2 regions of the Desulfitobacterium dehalogenans ATCC 51507 genome follow, and region 2 is predicted to be linked to the other one. Evidence: predicted binding sites of a transcription regulator. Region 2 holds the regulator's gene; the other holds the start of a gene.
The links. Region 2 encodes LexA, which represses DNA repair genes until DNA is damaged. Its sites were predicted from a motif close to CNAACANNTGTTNG; they were not measured.

Region 1: a site for LexA is predicted at 5,824-5,837, ahead of uvrB (excinuclease ABC subunit UvrB). Genes of this name have one in related genera too.

Annotation. Positions count from the first base shown of each region.
Region 1 is NC_018017.1:4,122,145-4,130,355, forward strand. It holds gene uvrA (excinuclease ABC subunit UvrA) at 55-2,877, opposite strand; gene uvrB (excinuclease ABC subunit UvrB) at 3,657-5,708, opposite strand; gene DESDE_RS19695 (sugar ABC transporter substrate-binding protein) at 5,866-7,323, opposite strand; gene DESDE_RS19700 (hypothetical protein) at 7,502-8,211, opposite strand, start outside.
Region 2 is NC_018017.1:2,185,610-2,193,820, reverse strand. It holds gene hflX (GTPase HflX) at 1-322, shown strand, start outside; gene DESDE_RS10650 (methionine gamma-lyase family protein) at 517-1,779, shown strand; gene lepB (signal peptidase I) at 1,789-2,343, shown strand; gene DESDE_RS10640 (D-alanine--D-alanine ligase) at 2,479-3,564, shown strand; gene DESDE_RS10635 (hypothetical protein) at 3,647-4,759, opposite strand; gene lexA (transcriptional repressor LexA) at 4,808-5,422, opposite strand; gene DESDE_RS10625 (LysM peptidoglycan-binding domain-containing protein) at 5,707-5,955, shown strand; gene DESDE_RS10620 (M23 family metallopeptidase) at 6,015-6,866, shown strand; gene DESDE_RS10615 (D-alanyl-D-alanine carboxypeptidase family protein) at 6,991-8,037, shown strand; gene DESDE_RS10610 (hypothetical protein) at 8,149-8,211, shown strand, end outside.

The DNA.
Region 1 (8,211 bases), 1.9 Mb from region 2:
CTTATTTGGAGGAATCGTCCGCCAATTTCTAACAGTCATACTCATAGTTATTGATCAGCTCAGATATTTCTTGAGGAATCTACCGGTGTAGGATGTTGGGCAAGCGGCAACTTCTTCCGGGGTTCCCGTGATGACCACCTGGCCTCCGCCACTGCCTCCTTCCGGACCAAGATCAATGAGATAATCCGCAGTCTTGATCACATCAAGGTTATGCTCAATGACAAGGACGGTATCGCCCCCATCCACAAGGCGATGAAGCACTTCCAGCAAACGATCCACATCGGCCATATGCAACCCTGTGGTAGGCTCATCCAAAATATAGATAGTCTTACCCGTACTGCGCCGACTAAGTTCAGTGGCCAGCTTAATCCGCTGAGCCTCACCACCGGACAGGGTAGTCGCCGGCTGACCGAGCCGGATATAGCCGAGCCCCACATCCTGCAGCGTTTGCATCTTCCGTAAAATTCGGGGAACAGCCTGGAAAAATTCCACCGCCTCATCCACCGTCATGTCGAGGATTTCAGCAATGCTCTTCCCTTTATATTTTACTTCCAAGGTCTCGCGATTATAACGGGCTCCCCGACAGACTTCACAAGGAACATAGACATCCGGGAGGAAGTGCATCTCAATCTTGATGATGCCATCCCCTTTACAGGCTTCACAGCGACCGCCTTTGACATTGAAACTAAAGCGCCCAGTAGCATAACCACGCATTTTGGCCTCGGGAGTATGGGAGAAAAGTTCACGAATATAATCAAATACCCCAGTATAAGTGGCAGGATTGGAACGGGGAGATCTGCCAATAGGGGATTGGTCAATATCTATGACCTTATCCAAGTGCTCTAAACCTTCAACGACCTTATGGAGTCCGGCACGCAGCTTGGTTGCTTTGTTAAGCTTGGTGGCCAAGGTCTTATAAACGATCTCATTGACCAAGGTGCTTTTTCCCGAACCCGATACGCCTGTGACCACATTGAAAACGCCAAGGGGAATGCGGACATTGATGTTTTTCAGATTATTTTCACGGGCTCCCTTAACCTCCAGCCACTTACCGTTGAGCTTTCTCCTTTCCGCAGGAACAGGAATTCTCCGGGTGCCGTTCAAATATTGCCCGGTGATGGACTCAGTATTGGCTTTGATCTCCTCGATCTTTCCTTCGGCAATAATCCGCCCTCCATGGGCTCCTGCTCCCGGGCCGATATCGATGATATGATCCGCAGTCAGCATGGTATCCTCATCATGCTCAACCACCAGCAAAGTATTGCCCAAATCTCTCAGATGCTTTAAGGCCGCCAGGAGCTTTTCATTATCCCTCTGGTGCAAGCCGATGCTGGGCTCATCCAGAACATAGAGAACTCCGGTCAAACTGGAACCAATCTGAGTAGCCAGCCGAATCCGCTGGGCTTCTCCGCCGGAGAGTGTTCCCGCCGCCCGATGCAAGGTAAGATAATCCAGTCCTACATTGACTAAGAATCCCAGGCGCTCCCGAACCTCTTTGAGAATTTGCCGGGCGATGGTCTGTTCTTTTTCACTGAGCTGCAATTGGGTGATAAACTCTAAAGCTTCCGTAATCGGCAAGCGGGTATAATCATCGATGGATAGTTCTCCTACGGTCACCGCTAAAGCCTCCGGCTTGAGGCGCTTTCCTTTGCATGCAGGGCAATCATGCTCGCTCATAAAGTTTTCGATTTCAGTTCGGACATAATCGGAAGTGGACTCCTTGTAGCGCCGCTCAAAAAAGGGAATAAGCCCCTCAAAAGGTCCTGTATGGGCTTTGGGTTTATCGTCAAAGAAACTCATAAACGTGTATTTTATAGGCTTTTCAATTCCGTAAAGCAGGCCCTTCCATTGCTCCTCAGAGAGTTCTTCCAAGGGAGTATCCATGGTAAAACCGAGGGCTTCACTGACCGCAGCCATCATGGCCGGATAGTAGCTGGATTGGGATTTGGCCCAGGGTACGATGGCTCCTTCGCCCAGACTCAGCTTCTTATTGGGAATGATCAAGTCTATATCCACTTCCAGATTCGCCCCTAAGCCCGTACAATCAGGGCAGGCCCCATAAGGGCTGTTAAAGGAGAAAAGACGGGGAGAAATCTCTTCAAGGGCTATACCGCAGTCCGGGCAGGCGAAATTTTCACTGAAAAGGATTTCCGTATTTTCAATAATGTCCACAAGGACATTGCCTTCCCCCAGCTTCAAAGCCGTTTCCAGGGAGTCAGCCAGACGGACCGCACTATCAGGCTTTAAAGCGATACGGTCTACCACGACTTCGATGGAGTGTTTCTTATTTTTTTCTAATTTAATCTCTTCGCTTAAATCCCGATTTTCACCATCCACCCTTACCCGTACATATCCCGCCTTGCGGGCATCCTCCAACACTTTGACATGCTCCCCTTTTTTCCCTTTGACTAAGGGGGCAAGAATTTGGAGCTTGGTGCGTTCAGGGTAGACCATGACCTGGTCCACCATTTGTTGTATCGTTTGTTGGCTGATTTCTCTGCCGCATTGTGGACAATGGGGATGGCCGACCCGGGCATAAAGGAGACGAAGATAATCATAGACCTCCGTCACCGTTCCCACTGTAGAACGGGGGTTACGGTTGGTTGTTTTTTGGTCAATGGAGATGGCCGGAGACAGGCCTTCGATATAATCCACATCCGGCTTGTCCATTTGCCCGAGAAACATACGGGCATAGGCAGACAGAGATTCAACATAGCGGCGTTGGCCTTCAGCGTAAATGGTGTCAAAAGCCAACGACGATTTTCCGGAGCCGGATAAGCCGGTGACAACCACCAGCTGGTCTCTGGGAATATCCACATTAATATTTTTCAAGTTATGGGCGCGGGCGCCGCGGACTTTGATAAAGTTCTGGGTCATAGGGGGCCTCCTCGGTAAAGATTAGATTGTTGTATGAGCTTGTTTTGGGTAGTTTTCTATAGATATAGTGTCTCCAGGATTTTGCTTTCGGCGTTCACTCCATAAGCTGCGCGGAGCAATCTAATCGCTCAAGTCCTCCGCTACGTCGGGTGCCCGGCTAAATCGGCTCCTGCCTCATAGCCGGTTGGAAACGTCCTGTTTCCAACCCGACTCCGCTGCAGACTTTTCACGAAGATTGCTTACCTGCTCGCTTAAATCCGTTCTCTGCCTTAAAACAAAATCCTTGGGGGGGTTCTGGGGTCTTTTCAGGAGCAGCTCTGAAGAAAAAGTTAACAGCTATCCTTAGGGGCTTCGTCCTGAGAGTTCACATAATAGGTGTTTACCCATTGGCCCATTCAAGTCAAGGAACGGCAAACCAATCTCCGTGGTTCGAGAATGAAACGATATAAGAGCTTAGACCAGTATTACTGATTTTAAGAATGACCATAACACTGATGCATTAAAGAATACTTTAAACGCCTTAAGATTCAACCCAAGGATTTTGCATTACAAAAGTGAGCGCCTTCAAAGCGAGCAGGATGCCAAACTTCGCGAAAAGCTAGCAGCGGAGAAAGGTTGGAAACAGGACGTTTCCAACCGGCCATTGAGCAGGAGCGATTTGGCCGGGTACCTTTCGGAGCGGAGAGCTTGAGCGTTAGTTTTGCACCGCGCAGCTTTCTGAGCGAACGGTATAACGCAAAATCCTGGAGATCATCTTTCATCGACCAAAGCAACTTACTCTACTTACTCCTCTTCCTGGGCGCACTCTTGCGACCTGCCGGAGCCGGCGACTCCCTTTTGCGAGCACGGCCTTGAGTAGGGCGTTTATATTTGTTCTCTTCCCCTTTAAGTTCGATAATAGCATCGCGGATCTCGGCCGCTCGTTCGAAGTCCATATCTTTGGCAGCTAAGCGCATTTCTTGTTCCAGGCTCTTAAGCAGTTCTGCCAGTTCTTCAGCAGGCATTTTCGAGCCATAGGCTGCTTTCTTTTCTGCAACCTTGGTGGCTTCCGGAGCCTCGTGGATTTTTTTGCGAATGGTCTGGGGGATAATCCCGTGCTTTTCATTATAGGCTTCCTGAATAGCCCGGCGGCGATTGGTTTCGTCGATAGCCACTCTCATGGAGCGGGTTATTTGGTCCGCATACATAATGACTTTCCCTTGGGCATTCCGAGCGGCGCGGCCAATGGTCTGAATCAGAGAGCGTTCAGCGCGGAGAAAGCCCTCTTTGTCCGCGTCGAGAATAGCAACCAGGGAAACTTCCGGAAGATCCAGGCCCTCCCGGAGCAGGTTGATTCCCACGATGACATCGATATCTCCCAAACGCAATTCCCGAAGGATCTCCACCCGCTCCAAAGTCGTAATATCGGAGTGGAGGTATTTGACGGACATATTGAGGTTTTTCAGATAATCCGTTAAATCCTCTGCCATCTTTTTGGTCAGGGTGGTGACGAGAACACGTTCATCCCGTTCAATCCTTTGGTTGATTTCCCCGATAAGATCATCAATCTGACCTTTTGTCGGCCGGACAGAAATCTCCGGGTCCAAAAGCCCGGTGGGTCGAATAATCTGCTCCACAATCTGGGGACAATGTTCCAGCTCATAGGGGCCGGGAGTGGCGCTGATATAGACTCGTTGGGGGACCAGTTCTTCATACTCAGCGAATTTCAAGGGGCGGTTATCTAAAGCGGAGGGAAGCCGGAATCCGTAGTCTACCAGGGTGGTTTTACGGGAACGGTCCCCTTCATACATACCGCGAACTTGAGGTAAAGTGACATGGGATTCGTCAATCATCATAAGGTAATCCTCAGGGAAAAAGTGCAGAAGGGTATAGGGGGTTTCTCCTGCTTCTCTGAAGGTTAAATGGCGGGAGTAGTTTTCAACACCGTTGCAAAACCCCATCTCCCTCAGCATCTCCAGATCATAACGAGTTCTTTGTTCTAAACGCTGAGCTTCCAAAAGTTTATTTTCATCCTTAAATCGTTTGAGCTGCTCTTCTAATTCTTTTTCAATATTCTCGGCAGCTACTAATACTTTATCTCGTGCCGTGACATAGTGAGAGTTCGGGAAAATGGAAACATGTCGGCGTTCTCCTAGTATTTCACCTGTTAGAACATTGATCTCGTAGATATGTTCGATTTCATCCCCAAACATTTCGATACGAATAGCGTGTTCACCGGACCCGGCGGGATGGACTTCAACTACATCTCCACGGACACGGAAGGTTCCTCGTTCAAAAGCCATATCATTGCGATCATACTGAATGGATATGAGTTTTTTTAAAATTTCATTGCGGTCAATTTCCTGCCCCTGTCGTAAGGAAACCATCAGATCACGGTATTCCTCGGGAGAACCCAAACCATAAATACAAGATACACTGGCCACCACAATCACATCACGACGTTCGAATAAAGCTGCCGTAGCGGAGTGGCGCATTTTATCAATCTCATCATTGATAGAGGAATCCTTTTCTATATAGGTATCGCTGGAAGGGACATAGGCTTCCGGCTGATAGTAATCATAGTAACTGACAAAATACTCCACAGCATTTTCCGGAAAGAACTCCTTGAACTCAGTGTAAAGCTGAGCCGCTAAAGTCTTATTATGAGCGAGAATCAGAGTAGGCCGTTGAACTTTTTCAATAATGTTGGCCATAGTAAAGGTTTTTCCTGAACCTGTTACCCCCAGCAAGGTTTGATGACGTCTGCCGGAATGTATACTTTCGACCAGAGCATCAATCGCCTGGGGCTGATCCCCGGAGGGCTTATAGGGGGCTTGTAAACGGAACTCCATGAGTTGCTCCAATCTCCTTTCTTATAAAACTTATAAGTTCTACTATTTGTTCTGGTCTTTAAATCATTCTAAGCAAGATTATATCACTTCTCCATAGGAAACAAAACAAAAAAGCCGAAAATATGTTCGGCTTTTTTGTTAATTTTCGCTGGAAATATTAGGAACCTCCTGCACCCTGTTTCATTTCATTTGAAGCGCCTTCACCTTGCTTACCTTGATTGCCCTGCTTACCTTGCTCCTGCTCTTTCTGCCCCCCTTGCTGTTTCTGTTGCTGCTGTTCTTTCAGGAGCATTTCCGGTGGGACGGTCCGAACTTGATCATTGGCACTTTTTTCTGTTCCCAGAACATTGCCTTTTTCATCAAGGTATTCGCGGATAATTTCCGTATGGACTTTTTCAGTCACTTTCTTTACTCCTTCAGGCATAACTCCCTGTCCCCCGCTCTGTCCCGAAGAGGAGCTTTCCTGGCCTTGACTGCTGGATTCTGCACCTTTTTCTTCACTATTGCCACTACCACTACCACTACCATTACTGCTTTTTTCCCCGCCTTTTTGATTCCCTTGGCCTCCAGAACCCTTCGCCTGAGACTCTTCCTTTTTCTTTTCTAGCTCTTTCTGAGCTTCTGCTGCTTTTGTATAGCTTTTCTGAATGAGGGCGAGATTTTCCGTTGTCACGGTTTTAACTGGAATAATCTTAGCCGCCACTTCACCTTGATCACCGGTAATGGATTGGGTTATGTCTACGGATTGCTTATCCATTAATTTCTGAGCCCATTGAAATGCATTAGCACCTTGAACATAGGGCGCTGTATCAATGTCAGCGATCTGACTGCCAGAGGCAATCCTATGCAATGATTTAGGATTAGCTTCTCCACCCATAAGATAAATTTTATCGGTAAGTCCCATGGTTTTAAGCAACTCATAGGCCAGCGAAATGAGTTTCTCATTCTTGGCACAGATAGCCTTAACTTGACCGGAGTTTTTCTGCAAATGTTCCATAAGGCTTTGTATGGCTATTGTTTCCGATTCGGGAGGATTTGTAATGCTATGTAACGTCAATTTGGAATCTTTACCCAACTCTTGCTTGAAGGCCGCTACATTCATTTGAGCGATAGGATCTTCTGCTTCCCCTTGTAGATAGACAACCTGCCCTTCAGTGACTTTTCCTTGGACTTGCTGAGCCATGAGCCTTCCCACCTGATCCGGATCCGGTAGGATGACCCCCTTGGCTTTCACCCCGGAAGGCAGGCCATTTAAGGCTAGAATCGGTATATCTCCTTTTTGCGCCTCCTTTAAAAAGGATTGCTCCCCTTCTTGAAGAATGAGAACCTTAGCATCCTTAAGGGCTTGGGAATTCCCTTGGTCTTCTCTGTTCAAAACCTTAACTTCCATTTCTTCTTTTTCGGCCATCTCCTGGATACCGAGAAGAAACATGTCTTTGTTAGGATCCTCCTGGTTTAAAGCTACTGCTATTATTTTTTTCTCTTCCTGTTGGGAGGATCTACTCGATGTTTTCTCCTTGCTCCCCATTAAGCCGCCAAAAATATTTTGCATGTTACAGCCGGTTAAGGCCATACTTAGGAGTAACACGATGATCATGGAGGGCACTTTTTTCATGGAACACGCTCCTTTCCAGGGTCGATCCACTCTATAGAAAACCTTCTGTTTCGCAATATCAAAAAAGCACCGTTTTGTTGGTGCTTATCATGAGTATTTCTAGTCTTCCCTTGATTGTATGAAATATGAAAGGCAACTGCTGTCAATCAATGGTATGACTCTGAAGATCATTCTTTTTTTATAGGTTTTTGGGGTCCATATCTCTTAAAGCAGAACTTAATAAATCCGTTTTCATACTATCCACTTGATCGAAGTCAACCGTTTTCGTATACATGGATTTAAGTTTATCTCTCAACTTCTGGGTGCCCAGAAGGGCTTCTCTGAGATCATTGCTAAAAGGACGCCCAAGTCCTTGATCCCCTAGATGCTCCGGATCCCCTTGCCAGATGGTTAGCTTTCTTTCTGGAAAAACGATGCCCAGAATCTCATCAGGGTAAAGAGGATGTAAGACAATATCAATAACCTGCCCCAGCTGTTCCGCTTCTTTCAAAACCCATTCCATAGCTTCATGTGCCTCTTCCCCATCGAAACGAATCTGGTCATAGTCTGTCAAGAAATAAGGGGCTAAGTTCAGCCAGCCCTCCGTACTAATTCCATGAAGAAAGAAGGATTGAACGGCACTCTTCTGGATTTTTTTCAAGGCATCCTGAGCCTTGCTCCAGGGGCCTTTTGCCTCTTTAAATAAATTTGAAGCATAAAGCTTCGGCAACCAAGGTCTACCACCTTCGGCCTTTAAATAAAACCTTTCTCGGATTCTTTCTCCGAATTCCTCGGCTAAAATTTCGCCTATTTTCTGTTGCCCATGTTTGATCTTTTCCTCAAGCTCAAGGATTCCCAATCTTTGTTGCTCAAGCTTTCCTTGATTGCAATATCTGGAAAAATCAATAA
Region 2 (8,211 bases):
ATTTATTCAGAAATTACCTCATCAACTTCTCCATGCCTTTCTCGCTACTCTTGAAGAAGTGCAGAATGCCGATATTTTAGTTCATGTCTTGGATGCCAGCCACCCCAGAGCCTTAGAGCGTGCCGATACGGTTCATAACATTTTAGGGCAATTGGAGTGCAGCCACAAGCCACGGATTACCTTACTGAACAAAATTGATAAAATAGACCATCCTTCCGATCTAAGCCGTTTAGCTCAAGAACTGTCCCATCCCATACCCGTGTCCCTCATTGAAAACAATTCACTGACCCCCGTATGGAATAAAGTCCTTGAACTCCTCTAGTGTAGTGGCACGTTGACTTTCAGCCAAATGACACAGGATGAATTTTCAGTCTGCAAGGCGGAGGAGTGAGGCGTAGTGGTGCTACGCCGATGGACGACAACGCAGCAGATGGAAATTCAGACAAGTCATTGGGCGAAATGTGAACGTGCCACTACACTAACGAGAAAGATGGATACAACGAGGAGGTTTCACCATTGTTTTTAGATAATCTGCCCAGAAAAATTCTCGAGGCAAAAGGTCAGGCTGAACAGCTTTTACAGCTGCAGGAAAAGACCCTACTTGATATTGCGGAACATAATCACGCCAAAGTACTGGAAGCCTTTCAGGAAGAGAGAGTAAGCACCTATCATTTGCAGGGCTCCACAGGTTATGGCCTTGGAGATAGCGGCAGAGAAACTCTGGATCGGGTCATGGCCCGGATCCTGGGCACGGAAGCTGCTTTAGTCCGGGGACAATTTGTCTCCGGAACCCATGCCATTGCCACAGCCTTATTTGCTGTCCTTCGACCCGGTGATCATTTTATTTCCGTTACGGGAGATCCCTATGATACACTGGAAGAAGTGATTGGCATCCGGGGAACAGGGCAGGGGAGCCTTAAGGATTTCGGGGTAGCTTATGACTCGATTCCCCTTAGTGAAGAGGGAACAATTCAGTATCCTTTGGTTGGTCAAGCTATAAAACCCAATACGAAACTGCTTATTCTTCAGCGTTCCCGGGGTTATGCCTGGCGTAATTCCCTTCATATGGAGCAAATCGCCGAATTTGTGGATTATGTCCGTGAGCATTTTCCTAAACTTATTATTTTTGTGGACAATTGTTATGGCGAACTTGTAGAAAAACGCGAACCCGGGGATGTGGGAGTAGACCTCTTAGCAGGATCCCTGATTAAAAATTTGGGAGGGAGTTTAGCTCCCACAGGAGGATATATTGCCGGCAAACAAGAACTCGTTGAGAAAGCCGCCTGCCGTTTAACAGCTCCAGGGATTGGGGGAGAGGTGGGAGCTACCCTCAGCTGGCAGCTTCAGTTCTTCCAAGGGCTTTTCTTCAGTCCTTTGACCGTGAGTGAGGCGATTCGGGGGGCGATTTTTTCCGCCGCCTTTTGGCAGGCCTTAGGGTTCGAAGTGAATCCTCTTCCCGATGGCCTGCGGACGGATCTTATTCAAGCCGTCAAGCTCAATTCGCGAGAGGCCATGATTGCTTTTTGTCAAGGCTTCCAGAAAGGCTCGCCTGTCGATAGTCATGTCCTGCCCATTCCGTCGGGAATGCCGGGGTATGAGGATGAAGTCATTATGGCAGGAGGAACCTTTATTCAAGGTGCGACCAGTGAGTTCTCTGCAGACGGTCCTATGCGGGATCCCTTTATCGCTTACCAGCAAGGCGGGATCTCCATGAATTATATTAAGTTTGGGAATCTATTAGCGGCTCAAAAACTTTGGGAACAAGGATTACTAAAGTGAGGTGCACACATGGAAAACGAACAAGATATCAAAGTAAAAGCGAAAAGTACCTTAAAACTCATGATTGAAATCATCGAAATTGTGATTATTGCCTTTGCCTTATCCTGGGTCATTCGCACCTTTGTATTAGAGGCAAGGTTAGTCCCAACCGGGTCCATGCTGCCGACGATTCAGCTGCAAGACCGCATTATTGTCGATAAATTCTTTTTTAAACATTTTGGTGATTTTGAACGAGGAGATATCATCGTTTTTCATCCACCTTCCAGCGCCCATTCTTCCGACGATTTTATCAAACGTTTGATTGCCTTACCAGGGGATACCATTGAAATAAAAGACCATAAGACCTTTATCAATGGCCAACAGGTGGAAGAGCCCTATGTCATGGAGCCTCAGATTAAAAATTTGGAGCCCTTGGTTGTGCCGGAAGGTTCTGTTTTTGTCATGGGAGATAATCGCAATAACAGTGCCGATTCCCGGGAATGGGGTTTTTTGCCGATTGAAAACATCTCCGGAATGACTCTGTTTCGTTATTGGCCCATGAGCCGATTTGGAGCAATTGATTAAAGGCAGCTTTTTCACCCCTTTGCATATAGTATAGAGTAGACTTGTTGCTCGGGTTGTGTAGCTTTACGTTGCTATGGACTCTTTTCAAGTTTTCTGGGCTATTTTCTAAATAGAATAGAGAGGATGGGTGCGCGAATGACACGGCAAAAAATTATTATTCTTTTCGGAGGTCAGTCCGGAGAACACGAGGTTTCCCTGAACTCTGCCAGTTCTGTACTTAAGGCCATTGATAAGGAAAAATATGAGGTAGAGACCCTTGGTATTTCCAAAAGCGGCCAATGGCATTGGGGAATACGTCCTGAACAATGGCAGCAAGATCCCACTTTACAAGGTATTCTCGTCAATCTCGTCCACGACCCTTCAAACCCCCGCTTTATAGCCTTGGACGGCAGCACCCTTCCTCAGGATGGGACATTTGACTTGATTTTTCCTGTTCTGCATGGACCCTTCGGAGAGGATGGAACCATCCAGGGATTGTTTGAAATGGCTAATATTCCTTACGCAGGCTCAGGAGTCCTTGGCTCCGCACTGGGTATGGATAAAGACCGTATGAAAGCAGTGTTTACCGAAGCCGGCCTGCCTCAAGCCCCTTATCTCACCGTACTTAGAACGACGCTCCAAAAGATGATGGAAAAAGTGCTTCATGATATTGAACACTCTCTGGGCTACCCTTGTTTTGTCAAGCCGGCTAATTTGGGTTCCAGTGTGGGGATTTCCAAAGCACGGAACAGAGAGGAGCTCATCAACGCCCTTCATCTTGCGGCAGAATACGATCGCAAAATTGTGGTAGAGCAAAACATTGTGGGACGTGAAATCGAGCTGAGTGTACTGGGAAATGAGGATGCGAAAGCCAGCATCCCGGGAGAAATTCTTCCTTCCAAGGATTTTTATGATTATGAAGCCAAATACATTGACACCGGCTCTCGATTGGTGATTCCTGCTCCTCTGGACCAAGAGGTGGTAAAGAGCTTGCAGGAAAAAGCTGTAGCAGCCTTTAAAGCCGTCGAAGCCTGCGGCTTAAGCCGGGTAGATTTCTTCGTTACTGAAGGCAATCAGATCTACATCAACGAAATCAATACCATGCCGGGGTTCACTCAGATCTCCATGTATCCAAAGCTTTGGGAAGCCAGTGGAATCCCATACTCCGAATTGATCACCCAATTGATTGAACTAGGCTTCCAGCGCTTTAGGGACAGTCGTTCCCGGAAAATATCCCTTTAATATGTCGGTACTCAGCCCTGAAAGCCGTTTAGATAGCGGAATTCAGGGTTTTACTTATGTATGCGTATAATCGTGATTAACTTCATAAATTCTCCCCGTTATATCGTTTAATGGGATTATTTCTTCCGAAGTTGACGGTATACACCGCTTCAAGAATTTCATCTTTGCGGGCGGTGATTTCAGCTTTCGGCAAGTCTAAAATTATATCCTCCAACACATAGGGACCATTTTTAAAATGCCCGACTGAAGCTCCGCGAAACTCACCGTCAATCAGCAGATATTGCAGGGTCTCATGCTCAGGGTGCTTGAATTGTTCTTTCAGCCGATGCTCATTGGACTTGACTAAAAAATCATTGCGATGCATGGCAAGGACGAATTGGGGTGTTTCCTTGGCATAAGTTCGCAGCAATGCCCAATCAGATTTCAGTAGGTAACTGTTTCCCATCTCTATAAATATGCCGTCGGCAAGCATCCCCTCAATCGCCTTTTTGATCTCTTTCCCCGGCAGTTTATAAAACGACTTTACCATATCCCCATCAAATAAAACATGGCGATAGGCAAAGCGTTGTAATAGGATCTTCAGCGACTCCTGCCGAGAATAACGTACCAGATCTGCATTGGGAAACATTTCGGTAAATTTATACCAGCTCCGATCCCATTCTCCGTCGTATTGATCTTCGTAAATTAAAAATGCTTCCTGCAGGCGGTGGAGTGCAGGGGTTATCTCCTTCACCAGCATCCCGGTGAATTCCTTCATCTGCTGGATGGTTAAGGGACCTTCCCGCTTAATCAGATCCAGCAGCACGTGTTGGTGTTCCGATGGTTTGTCAAGGGGCTTGCGATACAGCGCGGCGAACAATTCCAAATCCTCAACCATAATCCAGCCTAGATTGCCGCCCGCAAACCGCCCTTTGATGAGTTTACGAGTGCTTTGCCTTTTTCGGTTGAATTCGATGTCGTCAAAATCAGCACGGAAGGTTAAACTTGGCGGGTCGCCGAAACCATTCCAGTAAATACTCTGCCCAGGCTGTGCGTCACGGTAAAGTGATATGTATTCTTCCTCACTTGCCTTGTATGAAAGAAATTGCCGCTCCATGCGAAGGGCCCTAATAGTTTGACTGTCAACGATCTTAATGACCTCCTTTACTTGTACTTCAAGTTCTATTGTGCAATAAAAAAGCAGATATCCACCCACATCATTGTGGAATGGAGGTCTGCTTTTTATTGCCACGTACCTTATAAATCAGTGTAAAATACGAAATACCCCAATAACCTTACCCAAGACAGTGACATCCTGGGAGTAGATAGGCTCCATATAAGGATTTTCAGGTTGAAGGCGGATGAGTGTTTTTTCTTTGTAGAACCGTTTTACCGTAGCCTCTTCACCGATCATGGCAACCACGATCTCTCCGTTACGGGCCAGTTTTTGCTGGCGTACTAAAATAAGATCCCCGTCCATAATTCCTGCATCAATCATACTTTCACCTTTAACTCTCAGCATGAACACCGTATCTGAGTTAACCAGATCCATTGGAAGCGGGAACGTATCTTCGATATTTTCCTGGGCCAAAATAGGCTGGCCGGCGGTCACCTTGCCAATAATGGGGACAAAAACAGTTCTCTTTTCATTGGGATCGCTGGAGCTGTCTAATATCTCAATGGCTCGAGGTTTCGTTGGGTCGCGGCGTATGTACCCCTTTTCTTCAATGGTCTGCAAATGCCCGTGAACAGTAGAGCTGGACATTAATCCAACTGCATCGCCTATTTCGCGAACAGAGGGGGGATAACCCTTTTCTCGAATAACCCGTTTAATATACTCTAATATATCAGTCTGTCTCTGCGATAAATCAGGATACACCCAATTTCCTCCCTTCATATATTCTAAATCTATTTTAGCATTAAATACCTCTGTGTGCAAACAAATGTTCGAAAAAGTATTGACGAATTCCCGTGCTCTCCTTTATACTGTTCTCAGGAACCTATGTTCGTATATATTTGGATTTTATGAGAACATAAAGGAGGATTATTATGAGTACTTGTTCTTCTTCCGTCCGCCATTATAGAAGCTATAATAGAGACTATCGAAATTATCGAATGAGAAAACTGCTAAGGCAACTATGTTCTTATTTGCTGCTTTTTCTCATGATATTTGGAAGTATGGGCTGGTTCTTCTGGGATTGGAATCAGGCAAACAGCAGAGTAGAGAAACTTGTTTTCCAACCGCAAATCGTTCAATCCGGAGATACTCTCTGGTCCTTAGCTGAGAACTCCGGCCTGCAAATCGATACCCGTACACTCGTTCTTAAGATTATGGAATACAATCAACTCACCGATACCACGATACAAACCGGTCAAGTGATTTATACTCCTATCTCAGAGAATCAACCTTAACTATACTTCTAATCCAGCCTTTCCTCCCATATTATGCATTGTAGAGAGGGGAGAGGGGAATGAGGATACGCAGAAGTATCAAACCGAGACAAAAGCACTGGACTTTATTCCTAAAAGTCCTTGTGATCATCCTGATCAGCACAGCCGTCTGGAAGGGCATACATAAGAAACCGGCTATCTCCTCCGATATCTATCCTTATCTCCTGAATCTACCGGCTGAGCTTGTTTTACAATGTCAGAAGGAAGGGAAAGAGATTTCTCCTACGGCCTGGGCAGATTTAATAGCGATACGAAGCACCGTCACTAAGGATGAGGAACTCTATCTCGTCCAACAGTTGCAACAGGATATAGATTTCGAAGAACTCTCCTGGCAAAACAGTGAATTTCAGATCAGTGAAGAAGCGGTCAAACAAATCCTCTGGAAGCGACATGTTCTTTTAACCTATCCCTTTTATGAACCGGGCCGTTTTGTCTTTCCGGTGATTGGTAAGGTCTGGTACATGGATACCTTTGGAGCAGACCGGGAGGGCGGGGTACGCAAACATGAAGGAACGGACATTTTCGGCGCAGAAGGTATTCCCGTCATCAGTATTGGGAACGGCAAAATTGAGAGGTTAGGCTGGAATCGGCTTGGAGGAGAACGGGTAGGTGTTAGGGGAGAGGACGGGAACTATTATTACTATGCTCATCTAAACACCATAAACCCTCATCTTCAGGAAGGTCAAAAAGTTAAGAAGGGGGATTTTTTAGGAACCTTAGGGCATACCGGAGATGCTCTTACAACTCCTGATCATCTACATTTTGGTATTGAGCTTCCTAATGGAGAGTGGGTCAATCCTTATCCTTTCCTAACTATTTGGCAGCAAAGTCAGGAAGAAAATGCCCTTTCACAGAAGAATTCGATTTCATAGAAAGGACTCTTCACGCAAAAGCTTGCCCTTATCCTTAAAATTAATTATTATATATAAGAGGTCAAGACTAAGATCACCCGATCTACAAGAAAGATTTCAATACATTCTATAAAGAAGGCAAGATATGAGTAAAAAATCAAAGAAAAGAATTCCCTTTACGCTTTTAACGATTATCATCACAGCGATAATCGTTTTAACCTTTTTTCCAGGTTTGTTGGACCGAACAGGTTTAGCGGATACCCTCCATACCCTAAGTTCCAGTCCATCAATTAACAAAAGCGATCCTGTTACAAAGGATGCAGAAAAGACTAGCCCAAACACACCCGGAACTTCTCCTGCTCAATTTTCGGATACCCCTGAATATAATCCGCCTGAAGACTCCAGTTATCTTATGCTTAACCTAAGAACAGGGGAGAGGCTTCTGGAGAAAAACGGAGATACACGCCGAGCACCCGCCAGCACAGTAAAACTTTTAACTGGGCTTCTTGTTCATGAAAAACTTCAAGAGGATGAGCTCATTACCTTAGGAGAAGAAGTCAAGGTCGAAGGATCTGTACTTGGCCTTAAGCCTGGTGATAAGATACTTGTAAAAGACTTATTTACAGCAATGTATGTATTCAGTGCCAATGATGCGGCTAGTGCGTTAGCTGTGGCAGCTTATGGTTCCATGGATGACTTTATTCAGGCTATGAACCGGTATGCCCTTGAACTCGGCTGTACGGATAGTCAGTTTAAGACGGCCAATGGCATGCCGGCACAAGATCAATACACCACGGCAAAAGATTTAGCCATCATTGCCTCAAAATTCACGGAGAATCCAACTCTCATGGATTATGTTAAGCAAAAAAAGGCATCTGTAAACTGGACTGATGCCAACGGATGGAAACAGGTTCGGGAAATCTCTAACACAAATCAACTTTTAGGTATTTATCCGGGAGATCAAGGCCTTAAAACAGGAACCACCACTGAAGCGGGCCAGTGCCTTGTTACATATGTCACAATGGGGGATGGAGACCTCTTATTGGTCCTATTAGGCAGTGAGCAGCGTTATACGGACACAGTTGAGTTATTGGATCAAGGAATAGCTAAGATACGAACACGGGCGGCATTAAAAAATATCTTAAGCAGTCCGGAGGCATTTTATAATATGCCGGGATTTTTCGCACCATAGTCGAGAATGAATAGGGTCAGTTATCTGTTATTGCATAAAGTAGTATCAATAAAGTGATTACCATAAAGAAAACAACCGAAGTTTAATCATTAAATATTGGAGTGCTGAATCATGAAACAATACGGAGAACCTTGTGTTCTTGAACATCGACTCTGTACAGAATGCGGTGAATGC